One region of the Xanthomonas hawaiiensis genome, then DNA from elsewhere that is predicted to be linked to it. Evidence: riboswitches for the same ligand, from Rfam matches in the RefSeq annotation. Region 1 holds a riboswitch; the other holds the start of a gene.
The links. A riboswitch is a leader RNA that binds a small molecule or an ion and turns the genes downstream of it on or off. The one in region 1 is predicted to bind cobalamin.

Region 1 (5,759 bases):
CAGCTCGTTGGTCTGCAGCTCGGCGTTCTCGCCGATGATGGCGCGGATCAGCTCGCTGATGAACTTGGTGTGGGCCAACTCGTCGCGATTGATGAAGCTGATGATCTTGCCGGTGCCGGTCATGCGGTTCTGCCGCACCAGGTTGTAGAAATACGCGAAGCCGGAATAGAAGTTGATGCCTTCCAGGATCGAGGACTGGATCAGCGAGCGCAGCAGGGTCTCGGCGGTCTTCTCGCGCATGAAGTCGTCGTAGGCCTGCATGATCGGCTGGTTGCGCGCGATGATGGTCGGGTGCGTGCGCGCGATCTCGAACACGCGGTTCTGGTCGGCCAAACCGGCGATCGAGGCCAGCACGTACGAGTAGCTCTCGTTGTGGATCACTTCCTGCTGGCCGATGATCGCGGCGTTGGCGTGCGCGGCCGGGTCGGTGATGTATTCGGCGACGTTGTAGATGAAGCGCGTCTGCGGCGAATCCAGCGTGGCCAGCAGGCCGATGATCGAGTCGTAGGCGTTCTTCTCGCGCGCCGACAGCTCCCCGTACTGCTTGGCATCGCCCTTCATGTCCACTTCGTCGGGGATCCAGAAGTTGGTCGACAGCTCCTTGTACGCCCGGTAGAAGGACGGGTACGGGATGTCGTTCCAGTTGAGGATGCCGCTGGTGGTGCCGTTGATGATGCCGGTGGAGCGGTTGGGGTGCAGCGGTTCGAGGATCTTGATGCGGTCGAGCGCGATGGCCATGGATGTGCTTCGGTAGTCGGTGAACGGCGCCGACGATCGGCGCGGGAATACGGAACGCGCGCGGCAGGACACGCCTGCCGCGCGGTGCGGGCGTCAGACGCCGACGATCAGCTCGAGCACCACTCGCACTCGCTGATGTCGATGTCGTTGGAACGCACGTAGTAGGTGGTCTTCAGGCCTTCCTTCCACGCGGTCATGTGCAGGTCCAGCAGGGTGCTGGCGCGGATGCCGCTGGGCACGTAGAAGTTGAAGCTGATCGACTGGTCGACGTGGCGCTGGCGGCGCGCGTTCTGGCGCACGCTGGCGAACTGGTCGACCTTGTAGGCGCCCTTCTCGTAATACGGATAGGTGTCCACGGTCAGCCCCGGTGCCACCACCGGACGGCGGAAGTCCTTCTTCTCTTCGTAGTAGAACGCGCTGTAGATCGGGTCGATCGAGGCGGTGGAGCCGGCGATCTGCGCGGTGCTCATGTTCGGCGCCACCGCCACCATCCAGGCGTTGCGTACGCCGTGCACGCTCACCTGCGCGGCCAGTTCCTGCCACTCGGCGCTGTCGTAGCCGCGCTTGGTGAAGTATTCGCCGTTCTGCCAGTCGCTGCCCTTGAACACCTTGTACGCGCCCTTCTCCTTGGCCAGCGCCAGGCTCGCCTGGATGGTCAGGTAGTTGATGCGCTCGTACAGCGAGTCGCTGTACGCCTCGGCATCCGGCGAATTCCAGTCGATGCCCTTCTGCGCCAGCAGGTGGTGCCAGCCGAAGGTGCCCAGGCCGATCGCGCGGTACTTCTGGTTGGTGATGGTGGCCTGCGGCACCGGCAGCTCGTTGAGGTCGATGACGTTGTCGAGCATGCGCACCTGCACGCGGATCAGCCGCTCCAGGATGTCCGGCGACAGCAGGTCCGGCTGCGCGGTGACCGCGCGGCCCAGGTTCACCGAGGACAGGTTGCACACGACGAAGTCGCCGGCCTGCTTGGTGGTGACGATCTGGTCGCCGCTGATCATCTCCTGGATGACCCGCGTCGGGCTCATGTTCTGCAGGATCTCGGTGCACAGGTTGCTGGAATAGACCATGCCCTGGTGCTTGTTCGGGTTCATGCGATTGACTTCGTCGCGATAGAACATGAACGGGTTGCCGGTCTCCAGCTGGCTGACCATGATCCGCTTGAACATGTCGATGGCCTTGACCACCTTGCGGCCGATGCGCTCGTCGGCCACCACTTCCTCGTAACGCGCGCGGAAGCTGCCTTCGCCGCGCTTCTCGTCGAAGAAGTCCTGCAGGTACCAGCCCTTGACCTCCTTCACCTCGTGCGGGTCGAACAGGTACCACTCGCCGCGGCGCTCCACCGCTTCCATGAAGATGTCCGGCACGCACACCGCGGTGAACACGTCGTGCGCGCGCAGGCGCTGGTCGCCGTTGTTCAGGCGCAGATCCAGGAACGCCTCGATGTCGCGGTGCCAGATGTCCAGGTACACGGCGATGGCGCCCTTGCGCTGGCCGAGCTGGTCCACCGACACGGCGGTGTTGTTGAGCTGCTTGATCCACGGCACCACGCCGCCGCTGGAGTTCTTGACCCCGCGGATCGCCGAGCCGGACGAACGCACGTAGCCCAGGTAGGCGCCGACGCCGCCGCCGTGCTTGGACACGCGCGCCACGTCGGTGTTGGAGTCGTAGATGCCCTGCAGGCTGTCGTCGACGGTGTCGATGAAACAGCTCGACAGCTGCCCGCCGATCTTGCCGGCGTTGGCCAGGGTCGGCGTGGCCACGGTCATGTACAGGTTGGACAGCGCCCAGTAGGCCTCGCCGACCAGCTGCATGCGGCGCTCGCGCGGCTTCTCGTCCTGCATCAGGTACAGGGCGATGGTCAGCCAGCGCTCCTGCGGCAGTTCGTAGACCTTGCGCGAGTTGTCGGTGGCCAGGTAGCGCGTGGCCAGCAGGTAGAGGCCGTTGTAGGCGAACAGCTTGTCGCGCTCCGGATCGATCATGCGGCCGGCTTCGGCCAGTTCGTCCTTGGAATAGTTCTTGAGGATGTCGATCGAGTACACGCCGCGGTCGGCCAGGCTTTCCTGCAGGCCGACGTAGGAGCCGTACTTCTCGCCGGCATCGTAGAAACGGTTCTTGCTGGCGCGCTTGTACAGGCGGTCCAGGTACAGGCGCGCGGCGAAGTACTCCCACTCCGGCGTGGCGATGTCCACGCGCGACTCGGCCTCGCGGATCAGGTAGTCGACCATGTCGTCGGCCGACAGGCTTTCCTTCTTCTCGATGAAGGCGAAGGCCTTGCGCTCGTAGTCGCTCACGTCCAGTTGCGGGAACTCGGCGTGGATCCGGTCCAGGGTGCGCTGCAGGCGCGAGCGGTCGAAGGCCATGCGGCGGTTGCCGCCGTCCTTGACGATCCAGGTCACGGCGCGCTGGTCGTTGCTCGGCTCGCTGCTGGCCGTCGGCTCCGGCTGGGCAGTGGCGGCAGCGGTCGTGGGGTCGACGGCGGCGTCGACGGACGCGGTGGCCGGCAGGCTGTGGGTCTGGCTCATGAAGGTCTCCAAGCGTGGTGCACGCGGCCGCCCGACCCTCGCAGGCAGCGGTCCGACCGGGTTCGCAGGTGGGCAGGCGGTGTCGCGAAGACTGCAAACGGCGCAGGCACCGGGCCTGCGGGCGGTCAACGCTGCACCGACCCTCTCCCCCCGGAGAGCGCGCGGTCGGCGCCGCGCGGTGTGCTTCGCGCGGCTGTCGGCAGGTCTTCGGGCTGATGGGCAACGGCCGTGGCCGGTTCCTAGCCCGTCGCTTCCCAAGGCGGGCGCCTCAGTGCGGATGACGGGTTCGTTCCCAATTACCGCTGCGGGGCAGCGCCGGAATTGGCGTTGGCACGCCGCACCGGCTTCCCTTTTGATCCCGCGGCTTGGGGCCGCCGGAACCGACCACCCCAAGATAGTGTGGTCGGTCGACGACGTCAACGCTAAATATGGGTGGAATGACGAAAACCTAAGCCTGGCAATGGTTTGCCGACGACGGCCGATTCCGGTCCCGCCGCGGCGACCGTTCGCGGCCGTGACGGGGCCGTGAAGCCGGCCGCGGACAGGGGCGTTGGAGTCCCCAGACGGCCCCCGACACGGCTGCCTCGCCTATGGCCGGCATGGCACCACCGCGCCGCTGGCGTCGGTGCAGGTGCCGGTGTGGACGACACCGCCGTCCTGCACGCTGGTGCTGCCCTGGTAACTGCCCTGTGCGCCGTCGACGCTGCTCTGGCGGCTGCCGCTGAGCGTGCCGTCGGCGGCGCGGGCCAGGCTGCCGCTGCTGCTGGCACTGGCGCCGTCGGCGCGCCGCACACTGGCACTGCCCTGGCGGCTGGCGCTGCCGTCGGCGTTGCGCTCGCTGCTGCCCTGGCGCGTGGCGCTGCCGCCGGCGGCCGTCGTGCGGGTGGCCGCGCTGCTCGCGCTGGCATTGCCCTGGCCGTCGGCCTGCCATTGGCGGGCGCGCTGCACGCTGCCGTGGGCGCCGCTGGCGCTGGCCTGCACGGCGGCGTGGCGGGTGCCCTCGGTGCCGCCGGCGGTGCGCGTGCGGGTGTGCTCGCGTGCCTGGGCGACGGGCGCGGCGAGGACGCTGGCGGCCAGCGCCAGCAGCAAGGAGGTGGTGCGAGGGGACAGCGACATGGCGTTCTCCGGTGACGGCAGCGGGCGTGCTGCCAGGCACCACCGTAGTCGTGGCGCCGGCGCGCGGGGCGCCGCATCGGCCAGCAAATGTTGCCGCAAGCCGCGGCGGAAACATCCGCTTACAGATGCGCCGCCATCGCCGTTGCCGCCAGGCCGCGGCGCAGCCGATAGTGATGTCCATGCACGATGCCGCGCCCACTCCCCGCCTGCTGCTGGTCGACGACGACGACCGCCTGCGCGCCCTGCTGTGCCGCTACCTGGAGAGCCAGGGCTTCGCGGTCAAGGCGGTGGCCGACGGCGTGCACCTGCAGCAGGCGCTGGCGCGCGGCCATTACGATCTGGTGGTGCTGGACCTGATGCTGCCCGGCGAGAACGGCCTGGAGATCTGCCGTCGCCTGCGCGGCCAGGGCGACGCCACCCCGATCGTGATGCTGACCGCCAAGGGCGATGAGATCGACCGCATCGTCGGCCTGGAGATCGGCGCCGACGACTACCTGCCCAAGCCGGTCAACCCGCGCGAGCTGCTGGCGCGGATCCGCGCGGTGCTGCGCCGTACCCGCCCGGGCGGTGCCGGCGCGCCGCAGCCGGACGGCGGCGAGATCGGCTTCGGCCGTTTCCGCCTGCACCTGGGACGGCGCGAACTGCGTCGCGACGGCGAACCGCTGAAGCTGACCACCGCCGAGTTCGCGGTGCTGTCGGTGCTGCTGCGGCACCCGCAGCAGCCGCTGAGCCGCGACCGCCTGTCCAGCCTGGCGCACGGCCGCGAACACGAGCCGCTGGGCCGCAGCATCGACGTGATCGTCGCGCGGCTGCGCAAGCTGCTGGAAGACGACGTGCGCACGCCGCGGCTGATCCAGACGGTGTGGGGCGTGGGCTATGTGTACGTGCCGCCGGAGCCGCAAGCGTGAGCGCACCTGCCTCTCGCGCCAGCGGCTGGCCGCGCAGCCTGTTCGGGCAACTGGCGCTGGTGATCGCCCTGGTGCTGGCCGGCGCCGGCCTGCTGGCACTGCTGCTCGGCCGCGAACTGGCACTGCGGCCGGCAGCGCAGCAGCAACTGCGCGTGCTGCACGGCTTCGCCAATGTCGCCGAGGCGCTGCAGCGCTCGCCGGCCGCCGCAGCGCTGGCGCCGGCGTTGCGCGAGGCCGGGCTGCAACTGCGCAGCGCGCCGCCCACCGCCAATGCCGCCGGCCCGCTGGTCGACGCCGTGCAGCGCCGCGCAGCCGACCAGCTCGGCCCCGGGCGCGCGTTGCGGCGCGACGCCGACGGCACCCTGTGGCTGCAGTTGGCCACGCCCACGCCGCTGTGGATCGCGTTCTCCAGCCAGCCGCGCGGGCACGGCCTGCGGCGATTCTCGGTGGCGATGCTGGCCGGCTGCACGCTGCT
Region 2 (5,759 bases), 380 kb from region 1:
GCGCTGCCAGAGACGCAGAAACGCCCAGCGAGCGCGAGGGGAATTTACGCCAAGCCATTGATCCAAAAGGCGACTTGAACGAATCCTGAGCGGCTTCAAAGAATTTTGTTGCATCGCAGCAGAATGGGCGTATGTTGCACTGCAACAGCAGTCGGCATTCCAACGGAGTTGCATGATGTCCGCTCAATTCAACGATCAGTTCAGCAGCTACACCCAGCAGTTCGCCGCCGCTGCAGCGCGTGCCAACCGCCTGGCGCTGGAGAGCGCCGAGAGCGTGTTCGGCGTGCAGCTGAAGACCTTCGAGAAGAACGTGTCGGCCACCACCGGCTTCCTCGGCGAACTGACCGAGGCGCGCGATCTGGGCACCGTGCAGGCGCTGTGGCCGAAGGGCCTGCAGATCGCCCGCGACAACTTCGAGCGGCTGGCCACGGCCAACCAGGAAGTGTTCGGCCTGGGCCTGAAGACCTCCGAGGCGATCGGCCAGCTTGCCAAGCATCAGTTCGAGGCGGCGACCGAACAGGCTGCGCCCAAGGCCAAGCCCGCCGCCAAGTAACACCGTATTCGACGTCGCTGCGGTTCGCCGCCCGACGCACCCTCGGTCTGCATGGGTCCCTCCCCCCGTGCAACCCCAGGCCCGGTAGATCCCTCCCTCTACCGGGCCTTTTTTATGGGCGGGATTCGGGATTCGGGAGTGGGGATTTGCCGATTGCGCGCGTTCCGGCGCTCCTGGCTTTCTTCGAAGGAAAAGCTGCCGCACCGATGCTTCATCGGTGAGGCGTCGGGACTGAAGTCCCTCCCACAAAACCCGCCACGGCAGTTGATCAGCCGGGCGGCATCCCAGCCCACGGCTGCAGTTCCGCGGCCAACTGCGCGGCCTGCGGTTGCGGCCGGTACGGCAGCCGTCCCCAGCACGGCATCGGCAGGCGCGCGCGCAGCATCGCCATGTTGTCGTCGATGCGCTCCATCGCCGGGTCGATCTCGTTGCCGATCCAGCCGATGCACTGCAGGCCGTCGGCGGCGATCGCCGCGGCGCTCAGCCGCGCATGGTTGAGGCAGCCCAGGCGCAGGCCGACCACCAGCACCACCGGCAGTCCCAGCGTCCGCGCCAGATCGGCCTGATCCAGCGTCGCCGACAGCGGCGCCGCCCAGCCGCCCACGCCTTCCACCACCACCACGTCGGCCTGTGCGCGCAGGCGCGCGAACGCGGCGGCGATCGGCGCCAGTTCCAGTTCCACGCCGGCATCGGCGGCGGCCAGTTCCGGCGCCAGCGGCAGCGGCAGCGCGTAGGGATTGAGATCGGCGTAGGCCGGACGCGGCGCGCTGGCGTCCTGCAGGGCCAGCGCGTCCTCGTTGCGCCAGCCGTCGGCGTCGCGGCTGCACCCGCTGGCGACCGGCTTCATGCCCACCGCGCGTTGGCCGCGCGCGCGCAAGGCATGCAGCAGCGCGGTGCTGGCGATGGTCTTGCCGATGCCGGTGTCGGTGCCGGTGACGTAGAAGGCGGGAACAGCCATGCGAAACCCTGTCGGTTGGCCGGCGGGACGCGCGGCGGCGCGCAGGATAGCCGGGCGCGCCGCGCGCGTCAGCCGCCGCGGTGCCGACGGACGCAACGCGCTGCTAGACTCGCGCGATGTTCGCCTCGTCCTCGCTCACCGGCAGCAAGCCGGAACAGTACGCCCAGTTGCTCGACCAGGCCCGTGCCCTGGTCGCCGGGGAGCCCGACCGCATCGCCAACGCCGCCAACCTGGCCGCGCTGGTGTATCACGCGCTGCCGCGGCTGAACTGGGTCGGTTTCTACCTCTACGACGGCAAGGAACTGGTGGTCGGCCCGTTCCAGGGCCTGCCCGCCTGCGTGCGCATTCCGCTGCACAAGGGCGTGTGCGGCGCGGCCGCCAGCAGCGGCCAGACCCAGCGCATCGACGACGTGGAGGCGTTCCCCGGGCACATCGCCTGCGATTCCGCCTCGCGCTCGGAACTGGTGGTGCCGCTGCTGCGCGACAGCGCGCTGGTCGGCGTGTTCGACCTGGACAGCCCCGACCTGGCCCGCTTCGACGCCGACGACCAGCGCGGCCTGGAAGCGATCGCCCAGGTCTTCGTCGACAGCCTGCGATGAGCACCGCCAAGCTGCGCAACATCGGCCCCAAGAGCGCGGCCTGGCTGCGCCAGGTCGGCGTGCGCACGCAGCAGGACCTGGAGGCGGCCGGCGCGGTCGGCGCCTTCGTCAAGGTCAAGCGCGCCGGCTTCAAGCCCAGCCTCAACCTGCTGTATTCGCTGGAAGGCGCGCTCAGCGGCTGCCACTGGCAGGAACTGTCCGAGGCGCGGCGCGCGCAGTTGCTGGGCGAGCTGGAGACCGCGACGGCGGCGCTGCCGGCGCAGCGCGGCCTGCCGGTCGCCGGGCCGGTGGCGACCACCCATTTCGACCGCGACGACACGCGCGGCGACGATGACGCCGACGGCGCCTACGCGCCCGACACGCACGACACGCCGATGGGCGACCATCACGGCGGCGACGACGGCCACGGTACCCACGCCGACTAGGGCGTGTCCTCCATCCCTGAGCGTGCCGCGCCGTGATGGCGCGTACCTGGGACAAGGGGAAAACGTCAGTTCACGCCCGAGCGATCACGCGGCCACGGGCGCACTCGATCGCGCCCTTCGGGCTGGCTCTGGCAGGCGCGGCTCTGGCGGCATGCCTGCCAGAGCCAACGCGGCGTACTCGGGAGTCGATGAAACGCCCCAAGCCGCGTAGCCAGCGGCGATCGCGTACAATCGCGCCGCTTCAAGGTGACCCGCCGGCTCCGGCCAGCGGGTTGAAACGGGAAGCCGGTGCGTCTTGCGACAAGGCCGGCGCTGCCCCCGCAACGGTAAGCGATCCGCGCTGACGACCTGCGCCACTGTGCCTCGGCATGGGAAGGCGTCGCAGCCGGGAGGTCCGCCTCCCCGATCGCCAGCCCGGAGACCGGCCTTGCAGTTCACTGGTTGCGATGCGGAGGGCGTCGCGGCGTGCCGCGCCGCGTCCGGCGCCGTCCGCTTGCACCTTCCGTTCGTGACTCCCTCGCCGTCACAGCGCGCAGCCGCGCGCCGGAGTTGCCACCCATGTCGTCCCGCCTGCTTTCGGTCGCGATCGCGTCCGTCCTGTCCCTGCCCGCGCTGGCCCACGCCGCCGACGCCGCCGACGCCGCCACCGACCTCGACCAGGTCCTGGTCACCGCCACCCGCACCCAGATCTCGGTGGAGGACAGCGTGGTCCCGGCGCAGGTCATCGACCGCGCGGAGATCGAGCGCAGCCAGGCCACGTCGCTGGCGCAGCTGCTGCAGGGCCGCGCCGGCATCGGCATCTCCAACCAGGGCGGCCTGGGCAAGCTGACCACGCTGAGCCTGCGCGGCAGCGAATCGGACCACGTGCTGGTGCTGGTGGACGGCGTGCGCATCGGCTCGGCCAGCGCCGGCCTGGCCGCGTTCCAGGACCTGCCGCTGAGCCAGATCGAGCGCATCGAGATCGTGCGCGGCCCGCGTTCGAGCCTGTACGGCTCCGACGCGATCGGCGGCGTCATCCAGATCTTCACCCGCCGCGGCGGCCAGGGCTTCCAGCAGAACCTGAGCCTGGGCGGCGGCAGCCACGGCCTACGCGAGGCCGGCGCCGGCTTCAGCAACCGCGGCGAACGTGGCTGGCTGGCCGTGCAGGGCGGCTACCAGAAGACCGACGGCATCAATGCCTGCAACGGCTCGGCCACGCTGTTCGCCGGCTGCTTCGTCGACCAGCCCGACCGCGACGGCTACCGCAACGTCTCGCTGAGCGCGCGCGGCGGCTACGCGCTGACCGACACGCTGCGCATCGAAGGCCAGGCGCTGAACATCGACAGCCGCAACGAATACGACGGCGATCCGCTGTTCGCCGGCAACGAGGCCGACAACACCCAGCAGGTGTTCGGCGGCAAGCTCGACTGGACCCCGTCCGATCGCCTGCACCTGGCCGCGCAGCTCGGCCGCAACGTCGACGACGCCGACAGCTACTACCGTGCCCCCGGCGCGCGCACCCGCAACTTCGTCAGCACCTTCGACAGCCGCCGCGACACCGCCGCGCTGCAGGGCGACATCACCCTGGCCGAAGGCCACCTGCTCAGCGTCGGCAGCGACTGGCAACGCGAGCACGTCGCCAGCACCACCGCTTTCGACGTCGACAGCCGCGACAACACCGGCGCGTTCGCCGAGTACCAGGGCCGCTTCGGCGCGCAGCAGGTGCAGGCCAGCGTGCGCAGCGACGACAACGAGCAGTTCGGCGAGCACACCACCGGCAGCCTCGGCTGGGGCCTGGCGCTGGCGCATGGCCTCAAGCTCACCGCCAGCGTCGGCACCGGCTTCAAGGCGCCGACCTTCAACGACCTGTACTACCCGTTCGCCGGCAATCCGGAGTTGAAGCCGGAGCGTTCCAAGAGCGGCAACCTGGGCGTGGCGCAGTACGCCGACAGCTGGAACTGGACCTTCAACGCCTACGAGACCCGGGTCAAGGACCTGATCTCCTACGACGCGGTCAGCTTCCTGCCGGTCAACGTGGACGAAGCGCGCATCCGCGGCGCCGAACTGACCGGCTATGCGCTGCTGGCCGGCTGGGAACTGTCGGCACAGTTGAGCCACACCGACCCGCGCAACCGCAGCGACGGCGACAACCGCGACAACTGGCTGGCGCGCCGCGCGCAGAACACCGCGCGCCTGGACGTGGACCGCGGCATCGGCCCGGTCAAGCTCGGCGTCACCGTCTTCGGCAGCGGCCACCGCTTCGACGACGCGGCCAACCGCGTGCGCCTGGCCGGCTACGGCACCGTCGACCTGCGCGCGGAATACGCGTTCACCCCGGACTGGACGCTGCAGGCCAAGGCCAGCAACGTGTTCGATCGCGACTACCAGACGGTGAACTGGTACAACCAGCCGGGCCGCGAATACGCGCTGACCCTGCGCTACGCGCCGGCGGCGCGCTGAGCCGGCGCCCCGCGCTGCGCCGGCGGGCGTGGCGCGGGGCAACAGCGCGGCCACAACACGCGTCTTTTTCGTAGGAGCGGCTTCAGCCGCGACGGGCTTTATCGGTAACGCCCATCGCGGCTGAAGCCGCTTGTGTCAAATGAGGGTCTATCGTTGCAGGTGAGAGCGGAGTGCGGCAGGCCGTTTAGCCGCAGTGCCAGCAAGCACGAGTAGGAGTCAGCGCCGCCGCACCCCGTATCTCCTGCCTCATCAGCCCGAACAGTTGCCCGAGTCGCGAGCTCGAACTCCACAAGCATGGGCGTCGGCAGGAGTGCTCTCGTGCCTGAGTCTACTGCGGAGAACGTCTATGCGACGCTATGTCGGGATCGATGTATCCAAGGCCGAACTGGTCATTCATGTCCTGCCGGACGAGCAGACCTGGACCCAAGCCAATACGCCACAGGGGCAGCGTGCGCTGGCCCAACGCCTGGCCGAGCTGGGCTGCGAGCGGATCGTGCTGGAAGCCAGTGGCGGCTACGAACATGCCGTGCTGCAGGTGCTCCGAGAGGCGGACCTGCCGGCAGTGCGGATGGCCGCTGATCGTCCGCGCAAGCTAGCCCAGGCCTTGGGCCTGCATGCCAAAACCGATGTCCTGGACGCGCGCCTGCTGGCCATCGCCGCCCAGCACATCCCGACCACCCCCACGCCCGTGGTGCCCGGGCACCAGCAGTCTCTTCGCGAACTGCTGGACCTGCGTGCCACCCTGGTGGGCCAGCGCGATGCCCATCGGCGGCGCCTGGAGCACA

Region 2: linked by a shared signal. The riboswitch ahead of btuB (TonB-dependent vitamin B12 receptor) and the one ahead of PG878_RS19800 (ribonucleoside-diphosphate reductase subunit alpha) in region 1 are both predicted to bind cobalamin.

The regions. Positions count from the first base shown of each region.
Region 1 covers NZ_CP115873.1:4,626,416-4,632,174, forward strand. The annotation lists gene PG878_RS19795 (ribonucleotide-diphosphate reductase subunit beta) at 1-738, opposite strand, end outside; gene PG878_RS19800 (ribonucleoside-diphosphate reductase subunit alpha) at 846-3,260, opposite strand; cobalamin riboswitch at 3,442-3,660, opposite strand; gene PG878_RS19805 (hypothetical protein) at 3,849-4,376, opposite strand; gene ompR (osmolarity response regulator transcription factor OmpR) at 4,550-5,284, shown strand; gene PG878_RS19815 (ATP-binding protein) at 5,281-5,759, shown strand, end outside.
Region 2 covers NZ_CP115873.1:4,243,627-4,249,385, forward strand. The annotation lists gene PG878_RS18010 (phasin family protein) at 176-553, shown strand; gene bioD (dethiobiotin synthase) at 822-1,511, opposite strand; gene PG878_RS18020 (GAF domain-containing protein) at 1,628-2,110, shown strand; gene PG878_RS18025 (TfoX/Sxy family protein) at 2,107-2,535, shown strand; cobalamin riboswitch at 2,763-2,979, shown strand; gene btuB (TonB-dependent vitamin B12 receptor) at 3,094-4,974, shown strand; gene PG878_RS18035 (IS110 family transposase) at 5,321-5,759, shown strand, end outside.